2 regions of the Priestia sp. MDV22-iso46 genome follow, and region 1 is predicted to be linked to the other one. Evidence: a T-box and tRNA genes for the amino acid it is inferred to sense, from the RefSeq annotation. Region 1 holds a T-box; the other holds one or more tRNA genes.
The links. The T-box of region 1 lies ahead of serS (serine--tRNA ligase). A T-box ahead of a tRNA ligase gene usually reads a tRNA of that ligase, here a tRNA-Ser.
Positions count from the first base shown of each region.

Region 2: it encodes a tRNA-Ser, which carries the amino acid that the T-box ahead of serS (serine--tRNA ligase) is inferred to sense. The anticodon was not compared.

Region 1 covers NZ_JBZVWT010000025.1:5,639-13,583, reverse strand. The annotation lists gene guaB (IMP dehydrogenase) at 1-508, shown strand, start outside; gene AC4NPH_RS30805 (serine hydrolase) at 659-2,014, shown strand; gene pdxS (pyridoxal 5'-phosphate synthase lyase subunit PdxS) at 2,205-3,092, shown strand; gene pdxT (pyridoxal 5'-phosphate synthase glutaminase subunit PdxT) at 3,114-3,701, shown strand; T-box leader at 3,759-3,971, shown strand; gene serS (serine--tRNA ligase) at 4,024-5,301, shown strand; tRNA gene AC4NPH_RS30785 (tRNA-Ser) at 5,413-5,505, shown strand; gene AC4NPH_RS30780 (deoxynucleoside kinase) at 5,626-6,306, opposite strand; gene AC4NPH_RS30775 (deoxynucleoside kinase) at 6,306-6,941, opposite strand; gene AC4NPH_RS30770 (glycoside hydrolase family 18 protein) at 7,085-7,945, opposite strand, start outside.
Region 2 covers NZ_JBZVWT010000002.1:220,097-228,041, forward strand. The annotation lists gene AC4NPH_RS13025 (DUF1189 domain-containing protein) at 1-238, opposite strand, end outside; gene AC4NPH_RS13030 (DUF456 domain-containing protein) at 586-1,071, shown strand; tRNA gene AC4NPH_RS13035 (tRNA-Asn) at 1,134-1,208, shown strand; tRNA gene AC4NPH_RS13040 (tRNA-Met) at 1,210-1,283, shown strand; tRNA gene AC4NPH_RS13045 (tRNA-Asn) at 1,324-1,398, shown strand; tRNA gene AC4NPH_RS13050 (tRNA-Ile) at 1,402-1,478, shown strand; tRNA gene AC4NPH_RS13055 (tRNA-Ser) at 1,490-1,582, shown strand; gene sodA (superoxide dismutase SodA) at 1,780-2,388, shown strand; gene AC4NPH_RS13065 (MFS transporter) at 2,518-3,795, shown strand; gene AC4NPH_RS13070 (peptidoglycan D,D-transpeptidase FtsI family protein) at 3,957-6,134, shown strand; gene AC4NPH_RS13075 (hypothetical protein) at 6,278-6,400, shown strand; gene pstB (phosphate ABC transporter ATP-binding protein PstB) at 6,769-7,566, shown strand; gene phoU (phosphate signaling complex protein PhoU) at 7,589-7,945, shown strand, end outside.

The DNA.
Region 1 (7,945 bases):
AATTACAGCAGTATATGACTGTGCAACTGAAGCTCGTAAGCACGGTGTAGCTATCATCGCAGATGGCGGTATTAAATACTCTGGAGATATCGTAAAAGCACTTGCAGCTGGTGGACATACAGTAATGCTAGGAAGCCTTCTAGCAGGAACGACCGAAAGTCCTGGAGAAACAGAAATCTACCAAGGTAGACGCTTTAAAGTGTACCGTGGAATGGGCTCTGTAGGAGCCATGGAAAAAGGAAGTAAAGATCGATACTTCCAAGAAGATAATAAAAAATTAGTTCCAGAAGGTATCGAAGGCCGTTTGCCTTACAAAGGACCTGTAGCAGATACTTTATATCAAATGATTGGCGGTTTACGCGCAGGAATGGGTTACTGTGGTTCAGCTAACTTAGAAGCGTTACGTGAACAGGCACAATTCATTCGTATGACTGGAGCAGGTTTAAGAGAAAGCCACCCACATGATGTACAAATCACAAAAGAATCTCCTAACTATTCTATGAGATAATCATGAATGTTTAAAAAACACGTTTCCCTATTAGGGAAACGTGTTTTTTATGTCATTGATCACGAATGTAACAGTACTTCTTTATCTATTTTTTTAAATTTTAGTATGATAAAATTACATTTATGTGAGTTTACGTTTGGAGGGTATAGAGTGAGAAACGCAGTACAGAAACAATTAATTTGTGTCATTGCTGTTATGTTAATGGCCAGCGTATTTTTTGTCTCTACACAAGCATCAGCTGCTCCTAAAACAGATGATATTGGCGTTGAAGCAGATGCAGCGATCTTAGTAGAGGCAAGTACGGGGAAAGTATTATACGGGAAAAATACGGATGCTTTATTAGGTATTGCAAGCATGACAAAAATGATGACGGAATACCTAGTATTAGAATCCATAAAAGATAAGAAATTATCTTGGGATCAACGTGTGCCAGTTAGTAAATATGCAGCTAAAATTTCTCAGGATTATGGATTATCGAATGTACCGTTAATTGAAAACCAAAAATACACGGTGAAAGAATTATATGATGCCATGGCTATTTACTCAGCTAATGGAGCTGCGATTGCTTTAGCTGAAGCTGTCAGCGGTTCCGAAGAAAACTTTATTAAGTTAATGAACGAAACGGCAAAAAGATTAAATATGGGTGAATCAAAATTTGTCAATTCCACAGGTCTTTCTAATTCTTTGCTAAAAGGAATGTATCCAAAAGGAACGAAGGAAGAAGATGAGAACCTTCTATCGGCTCGGGCAGTTGCTACCCTTGCTTATCACTTAATTCATGATTATCCAGAATCTTTGGAAGTAGCTAAAACTCCTTCTAAGATGTTTAGACAAGGGCAACAAGGCGAAACAAAAATGAACAATTGGAATAAGATGCTCCCAGGTTTTTCAGCTGCCTACAGCGGCGTAGACGGTTTAAAAACTGGCCATACAGATTTTGCAGGTCAATGTTTCACTGGGACTGCAGAGCGTAATGGGGTAAGATACATAACAGTTGTAATGAATGCTAAGGAAAACGGCAAGTCTACGGAAGCTGCTCGTTTTTCCCAAACGAAAAAGATATTGGATTATGCTTTTAGTCATTTTCAGTTAAAAGAAGTAGTGCCTGCTAACGGCGAGATTAAAGGGCATGAAACAATTGGTGTTGCTAAAGGAAAATCAAAAGAAGCTTCCGTTTCTCCAAAGAATTCGGTAAAGATTATTACCGAAAAAGGTCAAAAAGATCATACTAAAATCAACTTTAAGTTAAACGATAAAGTTATGAACGATCAAAAAGTTGTTGCTCCTATTAAAAAAGGAGAAACAGTTGCTTATGTGAGTGCAACAAACAGCAATCTTAAAGATTTAGGCTATGTAGGAGGTCAAACTACAGATAGCATGACGCCGGTTGTGACAAACGAATCTGTTGAAAAAGCTGGATGGTTCTCTCTCGCTATCCGCAGTATTGGCAACTTCTTCAGCGATATTTGGATGAATGCTGCAAATACAGTGAATAACTGGTTTTAATGATAACTCAAGAGAAAGAAGAGATACTACAAGAGAGTATCTCTTCTTTTTATTTTTAGATTTGTTTGTATATAATCTATAAATTAGATAGGAATTTTCCGAAAAATGCGGTAAAATAGACACTAAGTTTTGAATTTTGTATATACACTAAAAATTATTGTGAAACACTTGATACAGGAGGAAGACAAACATGAATAACATTACAGGTACTGATCGTGTAAAACGAGGAATGGCGGAAATGCAAAAAGGTGGCGTTATCATGGACGTTATCAATGCAGAGCAAGCAAAAATTGCAGAAGCAGCCGGCGCTGTTGCCGTTATGGCATTAGAGCGTGTTCCAGCTGATATCCGTGCAGCAGGCGGCGTGTCTCGTATGGCAGACCCAACAATTGTTGAAGAAGTGATGAATGCTGTGTCCATTCCAGTTATGGCAAAAGCTCGTATTGGCCATATTGTTGAAGCACGCGTGCTAGAAGCGATGGGTGTAGACTACATCGATGAAAGTGAAGTGTTGACTCCAGCTGATGAGGAGTTTCATTTGAATAAAAATACATTTACGGTTCCATTTGTGTGCGGTTGCCGTGATCTTGGCGAAGCATCTCGTCGTATTGCTGAAGGAGCTGCAATGCTTCGTACAAAGGGCGAACCAGGGACAGGAAACATCGTGGAAGCAGTACGTCATATGCGTCAAGTAAACGCTCAAGTACGTAAAGTTGTGGGCATGGACGAAGATGAGTTAATGACAGAAGCTAAACTATTAGGCGCACCTTATGAGTTATTACTGCAAATTAAACGTGAAGGTCGTTTACCAGTTGTAAACTTTGCAGCAGGCGGTGTAGCAACACCAGCAGATGCAGCGTTAATGATGCAGCTTGGAGCAGACGGCGTGTTCGTTGGATCAGGAATCTTCAAATCAGACAACCCTGAAAAGTTTGCACGTGCAATCGTGGAAGCAACAACACATTATCAAGACTATGAGCTTATTGCAAACTTATCAAAAGGGTTAGGAAGTGCAATGAAAGGGATTGAAATTTCATCATTATTACCAGAAAACCGCATGCAAGAGCGTGGATGGTAATTTAAAGGGAGTTTTGACAAAATGGTAAAAGTAGGCGTGTTAGGATTACAAGGTGCCTTTCGCGAGCATGCACAAGCATTAGAAGCAGCAGGCGCTGAAGCCATTATCATAAAAAAAGTTGAACAGCTAAACGAAATAGATGGTTTAATCCTACCGGGCGGCGAAAGCACAGCAATGCGTCGTCTGATCGACAAATATGACTTTATGGAACCTCTTCGCCAGTTTGCACAAGCAGGTAAACCGGTATTTGGTACGTGTGCGGGTTTAATTTTACTCGCAGGACAAGTCGTTGACCGTGAAGAGCCCCATTTAGGTGTTATGGATATTACGGTAGCTCGCAACTCGTTTGGGCGTCAACGGGATAGCTTTGAAGCGGCCCTAAATATTAAAGATATCGGTGAAGATTTTATAGGCGTATTTATCCGTGCTCCGCATATTGTAGAAGTAGGAGAAAACGTTGAAGTTTTAGCAATGCATAACGACCGAATTGTTGCGGCAAGACAAGGTCAATTCTTGGGATGTTCGTTTCATCCAGAATTGACAGATGATGCTCGCATGGCACAGTATTTTGTAGCAATGGTTGAAGAAGCTTCAAAAAAACCTGTATAAATGAATTGCATCTTGTAAAGACTTGTAGTACATTATGATTAATAAAAATGATATTGGTATAAAGCGTTGATAGGAAATAGTAATAAGATTTTTGATTTCAAGAGAGTCGATGGCTGGTGTGAATCGATAATCAATTCTTATGAATCCGTCCTAGAGCAAGCTGTCGAAAAAGTAGTAGGCAGTTTCGGTTCATCCGTTATCTGGTTTAAGAGGAAGGCTTATTTTAGCTTTCAATTAGGGTGGCAACGCGGGTAAACTCTCGTCCCTTTCATGGGGATGAGAGTTTTTATTTTGCCCTTTTATACTAAAGGAGGTACTAAGTATGTTAGATTTAAAATTTTTACGTGCTAATTTTAATGAAGTAAAAGAAAAGCTCAAGTTTCGTGGTGAGGACTTAACGGACTTAGGTCGCTTTGAAGAGTTAGATGCAAAACGCCGTGAGCTAATTGCTCAAACAGAAGAGTTAAAAAGCAAGCGAAATGAAGTATCACAGCAAATTGCACAATTGAAGCGTGAAAAACAAGATGCTGATCATTTAATCGTTGAAATGCGTGAAGTAGGAGATCGCGTAAAGCAATTGGATGAAGAGCTTCGCAGCGTTGAAGAAGAATTAGAACTATTGCTGCTTTCAATTCCTAACGTTCCACATGAAAGTACGCCTGTAGGTGAAACTGAAGATGATAACGTAGAAGTTCGCAAATGGGGAGAAATTAAACAATTTGATTTTGAACCAAAACCGCATTGGGATTTAGGAACAGATTTAAATATTTTAGATTTTGAAAGAGCTTCGAAAGTAACGGGAAGCCGCTTTGTATTTTATAAAGGGTTAGGTGCAAGATTAGAACGTGCTCTTATTAACTTTATGATGGATTTACATATGGATGAGCATGGTTATGAAGAAATCCTTCCTCCATATATGGTGAATCGCACAAGCATGACAGGAACAGGGCAGCTTCCTAAATTTGAAGAAGATGCATTCAAGATTAAAGAAGAAGATTATTTCTTAATTCCTACAGCTGAAGTACCAGTTACAAATTTACATCGTGATGAAATTTTAAGCGGAGATCAGCTTCCAATTGCTTATACAGCGTATAGTGCTTGCTTCCGCTCAGAAGCAGGCTCTGCAGGAAGAGATACACGTGGTCTTATTCGTCAGCATCAGTTTAATAAAGTAGAACTTGTTCGCTTTGTTAAGCCAGAAGATTCTTATGATGAATTAGAAAAATTAACGGGCCATGCTGAAAAGGTTCTTCAACTATTAGGTTTACCTTACCGAGTTCTAAGCATGTGTACAGCTGACTTAGGTTTCACAGCAGCCAAAAAGTATGATATTGAAGTTTGGATTCCAAGTTATGAAACGTATCGTGAAATTTCTTCTTGTTCAAACTTTGAGAGCTTCCAAGCTCGCCGTGCTAATATTCGCTTCCGCCGTGATACAAAAGCAAAACCAGAGCATGTTCATACACTAAACGGTTCTGGCTTAGCAATTGGCCGTACGGTAGCTGCAATTTTAGAAAACTACCAGCAGGAAGATGGATCAATTCAAATTCCAGAAGTGCTGCGTCCATATATGGGAAATAAAGAATTTATTTCTAAATAAAAGTAGAAGATGTTCATTAAGAATTAATTCTTAATGAACATCTTTTTTAAAAAAATCAATAAAAGAGTTGACTTCATTATTTGTATATGATAAATTAATACTTGTCGATACGGAGGAATACCCAAGTCCGGCTGAAGGGATCGGTCTTGAAAACCGACAGGGGTGTTAAAGCCCGCGGGGGTTCGAATCCCTCTTCCTCCGCCATATTTGACTTATAATGCAATTAACATAGCGCGATAAATTGGAGATTGGAAAACCGTTACTTATAAGTAACGGTTTTTTATTTGTTAAAAATGCCGCTTTAATAGATAAAGCGGCATTTTTTTATAGATGACGACGTTTTAGCTTTTCGTTATGTTGTAAAAAGCGAGCCACTTTTTCAACAATTGATTCAATTGAATCAGGATTCTTGATAAGGTCGTATTCTCTAATATCTAAACGAAGAATAGGACAAGCCGTAAAGTTATTAATCCAGTCTTCGTATCGGGCGTGCATCTCTTTCCAATAATCAAGAGGCGTTTGTTGTTCCATTGGTCGCCCTCTTTCTTGAATGCGATCTACAATATCTTCGAAGCTGCCTTCCAAATAAATGAGCAGATCCGGATGAGGGAAATATGGAGTCATAACCATTGCATCGAACAAGCTTGTATATGTTTCATAGTCTACTTTAGACATCGTTCCTTTTTCAAAATGCATCTTAGCAAAAATACCGGTATCTTCGTAAATGGATCTGTCTTGGATGAAGCCGCCGCCATACTCGAAAATTTTCTTTTGTTCTTTAAAGCGTTCCGCTAGAAAATATACTTGTAGGTGGAAGCTCCAACGTTCAAAATCCCCATAAAATTTGTCCAGGTAAGGGTTGGAATCTACTTTTTCAAACGATGTGCGAAATTGGAGAGCATCAGCCAATGATTGAGTCATTGTAGATTTCCCAACTCCAACTGTGCCCGCTATCGTCAACACAGCATCATTAGGAATGTTGTATTTCGATCGTAAGTTTACCATTACATACTCCTTTTTAACATACTCTCTTGAACCTCTGATAAGATTCTATTTAAGTGTTGTTTATTTTGTACAAAATCTATTTCATCACCGTCATAACGTAAAATGGTTACATCAGGGTTATTTTGTTCAAACGCCGTCATAGCTTTTTCATAATCATCACTTAGCCTCGCAAGGTAGTGAGGATCGATGTTTCGTTCAATTTCTCTTCCGCGCATTTTAATACGCTTTAACAAGGTATCTAAACTGGCATTTAAATAAATAATAATGTTCGGAGCTGGCATATCAGCCGTTAAGATGTGGAAGATTTGTACATATTTTTTATACTGTTCATCTTTTAACGTTTGCTCAGCAAAAATCATGTTTTTCATAATATGATAATCTGCTACAACAGGTTTTTTATAAGATAAGAACCCTTTTTGAATATCCTCCAACTGCTTATATCGATTACATAGAAAAAACATTTCGGTTTGAAAACTCCACTCGTTGATATTTTCATAAAATTTCCCGAGAAATGGATTTTCATCTACGATTTCTTTTAAAATTTCGAATTGAAATGCTTGTGCAATCTCTTTAGCTAGAGAGGTTTTTCCGACACCGATGGGTCCTTCTACTGAAATAAAAGGTGTGCCTTGCATTCATTTGCCTCCTTCATGACCACTCGTTCAAAAAAAACAGACAAAAAATATTTTAACATAGAGAAGGAGAATAAGGGGGAAAGAAATTTCTTTCAGTAAGAAGAATAACAAAAAGCCTACTGTTAACAGTAAGCTTTCCCTATTTATGGCTGTGTCACTCTTTTTGTAATTTTGAAGTTGTCTTCAATCAAGAGCCAGTTTTGCGGGAAATCTAAGCCTAGTTTCCAGTAAGCCATTCCTCTAAGTTTTAATTCTTTGATTAAATCAAACTTGGCCTGAATAGACCTAGCGTCTTCAAACCATACTTCGTGGGTGCGCTGCTGTTCATCTTTATACCGGAAGAAAGGAGCTTGTGCTTTATTGTCGTATTGAATAGCTACTTTATAGCGAGCTGCCAACTCAATAGCTCGTTGAGGACTAATGGCTTTGGCATATTCCCCTCCTGGTTTGTAAGGAAGTGTCCAATCGTAACCGTATAGGTTTTGGCCCATGATAATTTTTGAACTAGGTATTTCAGATACTGCATATTCTAAAACATCACGTACGGGACCAATAGGAGAGACGGCCATAGGAGGCCCACCGCTATATCCCCATTCGTATGTCATCGGAACAACGAAGTTAGCAATCTCTCCAATGGCTTTATAATCATGTGCTTCATACCATTTGCCTTTTTGATCTCGACTTGTCTTCGGAGCTAAAGCGACAGACATAAGAAGTTGCTCATCTTGAAGACGCTTTTTTGCTTTCTGTAAAAATGCAATATAGGCTTCTTTATCTGCCGGACGCAAAAATTCGAAGTCAAAGTGAATGTCTCTGAAATTTTGTTCTTTCGCTGTTTTTACAATATTATTTAAGAGCGTATCTTGAACGTCTTTATTATTTAAAATTGCTCGGCCGACTTCGTCACTGAATGCGCCGTTTTCAATATTAGCCAATACCATTAAGAAAATGACGTCATTTTCTTTAGCAATAGAACCTAAATTGTTAAGTGGAGGTGCCTTTAG
Region 2 (7,945 bases), on a different contig from region 1:
GACTTGACGTAAGCTGTGAGTTTGAAATAGAAAAAGAAGGAACAGATTTCGGAAGATCTGTAGTAGCGATATGATAGCCGTTTACAATCGTCAAAGTCATAAAGAAAAATGTAGGCAGCAAAGAAATAAATGTTAAAAACAGCACAAAGCCAATTGTTTTATTCGTATGCTCAAAGCGAAGCGACCTTATTTTTTTGAAGGAAGTAAAACTCCATGCCATCTTTTTCAGCATGCTCATTGTAAAGCCTCCTCTTATTGAAGATTCTGATTATACCTTATTTTATAGCGAAAATTTAAGGTTTACAATAGATTTTAGAAACCGTTACCAATTACAATGATGCGGTGGAGCGTTTTGTCACAAGCACATCTTATGCGTATATGTACAGGTTTTGCCGTTATTGTTTTTGGGGATATTACGGGCAGCTTCAGGACCGTGCTGTTAATATTGCAGAGGTACACTCGAAAATCATTATTTGAAGAGGTATTCGAAAGTAAAATAAAGGAAGGACTCGTCGTGCAAGGTCTTTCTTTATAGGAGTGATTATTGTATGATAAATAGTAATAATAAAAAGGATAGGTGCGGGCATGGCTATTTTATGTTGGGCATTAATTATCATTAGCTTTGTTGTATCGTTTGTTGGGTTGGTTTATCCCATCATCCCAAGCGTGCTATTTGTAGCTCTAGGATTTGTTATATACGGTTTATTTTATGATTTTAGCTCCTATAGCTGGTTATTTTGGGTGATACAAGGATTGTTAGTTGTCGCACTTTTTTTAGCAGACTATATAGCTAATATTATTGGTGTGAAAAAATTCGGAGGCACTAAAGCAGGTGTTTGGGGAAGTACAGTTGGGCTGCTTGTGGGTCCGTTTGTTATTCCGGGATTTGGAATTATTTTAGGGCCGTTTATCGGAGCGATTGTAGGAGAACTGATTGTTCATCGGACCACAATTAGCAACGCAGTAAAAATTGGAGTAGGTTCGGTTATTGGCTTTTTTAGTGGCGCTATTTCAAAAGGATTTATTCAACTGCTGATGATTGCCTATTTTTTATACGCTGTTTTAAAATAATCTATTGACTTTAGGCTAGAAACATGTTAAATTTTTAATGTCGCTAGTAAATGTTATATTGTTCCACAGTAGCTCAGTGGTAGAGCTATCGGCTGTTAACCGATCGGTCGTAGGTTCGAGTCCTACCTGTGGAGCCATGGCGGTGTAGCTCAGCTGGCTAGAGCGTACGGTTCATACCCGTGAGGTCGGGGGTTCGATCCCCTCCGCCGCTATTTTCCAATTTGCGTTTGTGACATACATAATTCATATTGTTCCACAGTAGCTCAGTGGTAGAGCTATCGGCTGTTAACCGATCGGTCGTAGGTTCGAGTCCTACCTGTGGAGCCATGTGGACCCTTAGCTCAGCTGGTTAGAGCAGACGGCTCATAACCGTCCGGTCGCAGGTTCGAGTCCTGCAGGGTCCACCATTTATAGGGTTGGAGGAATACCCAAGTCCGGCTGAAGGGATCGGTCTTGAAAACCGACAGGGGTGTTAAAGCCCGCGGGGGTTCGAATCCCTCTTCCTCCGCCATACTATTGTCTATTCAAAGCTTCTTTTGAGAAAAAGAAGCTTTTTTTATGTTTAAAAGAATAGCGAATGGGAATTAGGTAAATATAAATCATGGATTAGGAACTTTTTATTTGAAACAGTAGGGTAAATTTGCTAATCTAAACGTATATGGTGCTTTTGCGCCAAAATGCTTACATATTTTGAAGGAGGAATTATTCATGGCTTACAAATTACCAGAACTACCTTATGCATACGATGCACTGGAACCACATATCGACAAAGAAACAATGAATATTCACCACACAAAACATCACAACACATATGTTACAAATCTAAACGCTGCTGTTGAAGGCAAAGCGGATTTAGAAAGCAAAAGTATTGAAGAGTTAATTTCAAACTTAGATGCTGTTCCTGAAGATATCCGTACAGCAGTACGCAATAACGGTGGCGGTCATGCGAACCACTCATTATTTTGGACAATCCTTTGCCCTAACGGCGGCGGTGCTCCAACTGGTGAATTAGCAGACGCTATCGCTAGCAAATTCGGCAGCTTTGATCAATTCAAAGAAGAATTTGCAAATGCAGCTAAAACTCGCTTCGGTTCTGGCTGGGCTTGGTTAGTTGTAAACAACGGCGAATTAGAAGTAACAAGCACACCAAACCAAGATAGCCCATTAATGGAAGGCAAAACGCCAATTCTTGGTCTAGACGTTTGGGAGCACGCTTACTACTTAAATTACCAAAACCGCCGTCCAGATTACATTTCAGCATTCTTTAATGTTGTAAAATGGGACGAAGTTGCTAAGCGTTACGACGCTGCAAAATAAGCTGAAGACGTATTTAAGAGCCAGTAAAGTAATTATTACCTTTACTGGCTTTTTTGTTTTCCAATTCTTTTACATATCTCCTTTTCTTTTTCACACACTAGGTGTAGAAGAGAAAAGGAGTTTTTTGATATGCCTTTATTAAAAAAAGTAGTTGGAGATGTAGAAGTTAGTAAAGATTTACTTTTGCTTTTAATTATAGGCGGTCTTTATGCCTTGGCTATTTCAATTTCCAATTCGTTTGTTAACATTTATCTGTGGAAACAATCAGGCGAATTTTCGGATCTCGCTATTTATAATTTAGCGGTAGTGGTGCTTCAGCCGCTTACGTTTATTTTAGCAGGTAAATGGGCCAAACGAATTGACCGGGTTGTGGTTTTAAGGTTAGGTGTATCTTTTTTAGCTGTTTTTTATATCGCTGTATTAGTCAGTGGAGCTAACGCAGCCGAGTATTTAGTATTGCTTGGTGGACTGCTGGGTATAGGATACGGCTTTTATTGGCTAGCTTTTAATGTGCTAACTTTTGAAATTACAGAACCTGATACAAGAGACTTTTTCAACGGATTTTTAGGGATCTTAAACTCTTTTGCAGGGATGATTGGTCCTTTAGGAGCGGGCTTTGTTATTTCCGCTTTGTATGAATCACTTGGGTATAAAATTGTGTTTGGTGTATCGCTTCTATTGTTTATCGGTGCCGTTGTGCTTAGTTTTTTTATTACAAGACGCGCAGCGGAAGGAGTATACAAATTTAAAGAAGTATGGGCTGAACGAAAAGTTAATAAAGACTGGAATCGAATATTGCAGGCTCATTTCTTTCAAGGGTTGCGTGAAGGTACGTTCATTTTTGTTGTATCCGTCATGGTATTTATTACGACGGGAAGTGAATTAGCTTTAGGAACATATGGACTGGTGAATTCAGCGGTTGCGTTTGTAGGATACTATGTTGCCTCAAGGTTTATTAAGCAAAAAAATCGCCTTCGGTTTATCTTCACAGGAGGCCTCCTTCTCTATGGAGCAGTCTTTTTGCTTATCTTTAACTTATCGTATCCAAAGTTAATTATATATGCTGTTTGTATTGCCATTGCCTATCCTATTTTGTTGGTTCCATTCATTTCTCTAACATACGATGTGATTGGACGAGCGAAAGACGTTGTTTCAAAAAGAATTGAATACATTGTTGTCAGAGAAGTATTTCTGAATATTGGGCGCGTCGTTTCCATATCTTTGTTTTTAATAGCTGTACTATTTTTTGATGAAGCAAAAAGTATCCCCATTTTATTAGCTATTGTTGGAGCAGGGCATACGATCATTTATTTTTGTGTGAGACATATCTCACAGCCTCTGCACAAAAAAGAAACGACTGTTACTCCTCCGGTATTAAATGAAGGAGACGGAGAGTCTCCAGCTTAGAGTGTTGTCAGCTCCTTCATTTGTACTATGGAAAATGCTTCGCTTTTCTTTTAGAATAAATACGTTGTGTAAATAGGCACCTGCCAGGTGTCTATTTATTTGCTAAATGTCTGATTTTATGGTGTTATGGTATATATGTTTTATAAAGTGTAGGTGTTGGTATGAAAAAGAAAAAAAGAAGAAAAAGTCACGTGCCTTTTCGTGTGAACTTACTTTTCTTGACCGTATTTGCCCTATTTTCCGTATTAATTTTGCGGTTGGGACTTGTTCAAATTGTGTACGGTGAGAATTACGAACGAGAAGTCGAAAAAACACAGGACGTTACGGTCAGTACGCCTGTTCCTCGAGGGAAAATGTACGATCGTTATAACCGCGTAATTGTAGATAATACCTCTTTAAATACGATTACATATACTCGTTTTCAAGGAAATACAGCTGAAGAAAGGCTGCGCATCGCTAAAAAGTTAGCTACTATGATCGATGTTCCTTACACCACAAATGTGATTGATATTCCAGAAAATAAAAAGAATAAAGATGCTAAAAATGTGGTAAAAATTACAGAACGCGATATGAAGGATTATTGGATTATGCTTCACCCTAAAGAAGCGGAACAGAAAATTACGCAAGCTGATCGCAAAAAAGTTCAAGATGGTGAAATGACTGATGACGAACTGTATCAACATCAGTTAGACCGCATCTCTAAAAAAGATTTAGAAAGTCTAAAGAGTGATTTAGAAGTTCTCGCTATTAAGCGCCAAATGGAGGCAGGTTACTCTAACACCCCGCAAATTGTTAAGAGCGGTGTGACAAATGAAGAGTATGCCGTTGTAAGTGAGCACTTAGATGAACTTCCAGGTGTTGATACAACAACGTATTGGGATCGCTCATACCCAGAAAACAGTACTCTCCGTACTTTGCTTGGAAATGTATCATCTGCCAACGAAGGACTGCCCAAAGATAAAGTACAGTATTACTTGTCAAGAGGCTATAGCCGAAATGACCAAGTTGGGACGAGCTATTTAGAGAAGCAATACGAAGCCCAGCTCAGTGGTCAAAAAGAAAAAGTTCAATATGTAACAGATAAAAAAGGAAATCTCCTTGATACAATTCAAGTGTCTAAAGGTGAACGCGGCAGTGATTTGGTTTTAACTATTGATATGGAGCTTCAAAAAGCAGTAGAAAAACAAATTACGGACCAGCTTTTAGCCAAAAAGCAAATGAAAGGAACGCAATTTTTAGACCGTGCTTTTGTTATTATGATGGATCCTCACACAGGAGAAATTTTAACAATGGCAGGTAAAAAATACACCATTGATAAGAAGACTGGAGCGCCTAAAATAGAAGATTTTTCATTGGGAAATATTTCAACATCTTATACAATGGGCTCTGTTGTAAAAGGAGCAACGGTTTTAGCCGGCTTAGATTCAGGAGCTATTAAGCCAAACACAGTGTTCGTTGATGAACCGTTAAAAATTAAAGGAACACCGGTTAAAAAATCAGCTGAGGCTGAAGGGCTAGGACCCTTAACGTATTCATCTGCGTTAAAATATTCATCCAACGTATTTATGTTTAAAACGGTAATGGCTATGGCTGGGTTACAGTATCATAAAAACATGACTTTACCGATTAAACCTGATACATTCAGCGAACTGCGTTCTTACTACAGTCAGTTCGGCTTAGGCGTATCAACAGGCATAGACCTTGATAACGAATCAACAGGTGTCCAAGGTGGAAGCGATGTTCCAGGTACGGCGCTTGATTTAGGAATTGGTCAGTATGATACATACACGCCGCTGCAGCTTGTTCAATATACTTCTGCAATAGCTAATGGAGGGTATCGCATTAAGCCGCAGCTAGTAAAAGAAATCCGAAAACCAACGATTAAAACCGATGAAATTGGCGGTACGCAGCATTCATTTGAGCCTGATGTGTTAAATCGTATCACGATGAAAGAAGAATACATTAAAGATGTTCAAAGTGGCTTTAAGCGCGTTACGCAAGAACAAGGCGGTACAGGGTATGCAGCTTTCCATACAGCGAACTATAATCCTGCTGGTAAATCAGGAACGGCACAAGCCTATGAGAAAAACCCAAGCGGAGGGGACCCTATTAAAGTTAATAATTCAAACTTTGTGGCCTTTGCTCCGGCAAATAATCCTGAAATTGCAGTAGCTGTGGTGGTACCATCGGCATTTGTGCCAAGTGCACCAAATACCATTACAAAAGAGCTTGCTCGTTCTGCGCTCGATACGTATTTTGATTTAAAGAAAAAAGGTGAACAAGAAGTAAAAGACCAAGAAGAGAATCAACAGGCTGTCATTGCAAACGACGCCAATTAAAGAGGCTGGAACAAAAACATATTAATTGAAGTTAAGATCCGAACAAAGTTGGTTAAGAATCAACTTTGTTCGGATTTTTTATTTGTAGGGTGAACGTAGATTTCGTGTATGTAGGTGCTTTTAGCGGTTGATTGGAGGGCAAGGTGAAGACTCCTGCAGGAAAAGCGAAGCGACGAGGAGACTCACCGGCCGTTCGTGGAAAGCGAAGTCTTGCACGAAAATCAACAGTGGTGTCGGAAGTAATTCATAGTGGCTTATTTATCTAATTTATCCATCTTTAGATTGAATTGATTTAGTTATGTCTCTACCCCTTCTTTTTTTTGTTAAAAATCTTTACATATATGGTTTTTTATTGAATTTAAGGGTCGTAAGAACTAGTTTTTTACCTAAAAAATACGCAGATAGACCTTCGTTTACAAAAGCTTTACATTGAGTTAAAACACAATTAATAGTCGGCTATTATTCTGTAAGTGTAAGGATTAATAGAAATGATCAAAATAAGGGGAAGCGTTTCGGCTTCTCGTATTTATTTACACTGATAGTAAACAATAGATATTAAATAGACATAGAGAGACTTTTATTGTGCTCAAAACGGTTAAAGACGATGAAGGAGGATTATCCAATGGCAATAACAATGGAATTGACTAATAAAGAAAAAGTAAATACTCCGCAAACAAAAGAAATTGTATATAAAACAAAAGGTTTGAATTTATGGTATGGCAATACACATGCCTTAAAAAATATTGATTTAGACATTCATGCTAACGAAGTTACCGCGATCATCGGTCCATCAGGCTGCGGAAAATCAACATATATTAAAACGTTAAATCGTATGGTAGAAATGACTCCAATTGTCCGTACATCAGGTGAGATTGAGTATAGAGGGAAAAATATTTTTGATAAATCGTACCACGTGGAAGAGCTGCGCACGCAAGTAGGAATGGTTTTCCAAAAGCCAAATCCGTTCCCGAAATCTATTTATGATAATATTGCGTACGGTCCAAGAATTCATGGCGTTCGCAACAAGAAAAAACTAGATGAAATTGTTGAAAAAAGTTTACGAGGAGCAGCTATTTGGGACGAAGTTAAAGATCGTTTGAATCAAAATGCAAATGGGTTGTCAGGTGGACAACAGCAGCGTATCTGTATTGCGCGCTGCTTGGCAATTGAACCTGACGTTATTTTAATGGATGAGCCTACTTCTGCGCTCGATCCAATTTCAACATTAAAAGTAGAAGAGTTAGTACAAGAATTAAAGAAAGACTTCAGCATTATTATTGTTACCCACAATATGCAGCAAGCGGCACGTATTTCAGATAAAACAGCATTTTTCTTAAATGGAGAAGTGGTAGAGTACGCAGAAACAGATAAAATCTTCTCAATGCCATCTGATAAACGCACAGAAGATTATATTACAGGTCGTTTCGGTTAAGACATACAAGGAGATGGGATGAGTGGTTGTACGCGAAAAGTTTCATGGTGATTTAAAGATATTACGTGAAAAATTATTAGAAATAGGGCGCTTAACGCATGAGGCGCTATCAAAATCAATTGAAGCGTTGCAAACAAGCAACGTTGAGCTGGCGCTAGAAATTATCGACGGCGATTCATACGTGGATGACTTAGAAGAAGAAATTAATGACCTAGCTATCTTACTGATCGCAAAGCAGCAGCCGGTGGCTATCGATTTAAGACGTATCATTGTGGCAATTAAAATTGCTTCGGATGTTGAGCGTATGGCAGATTTTGCGGTTAACGTAGCAAAATCAGCTATACGAATTGGAAACGAAGAATTAATTAAGCCGTTAGAA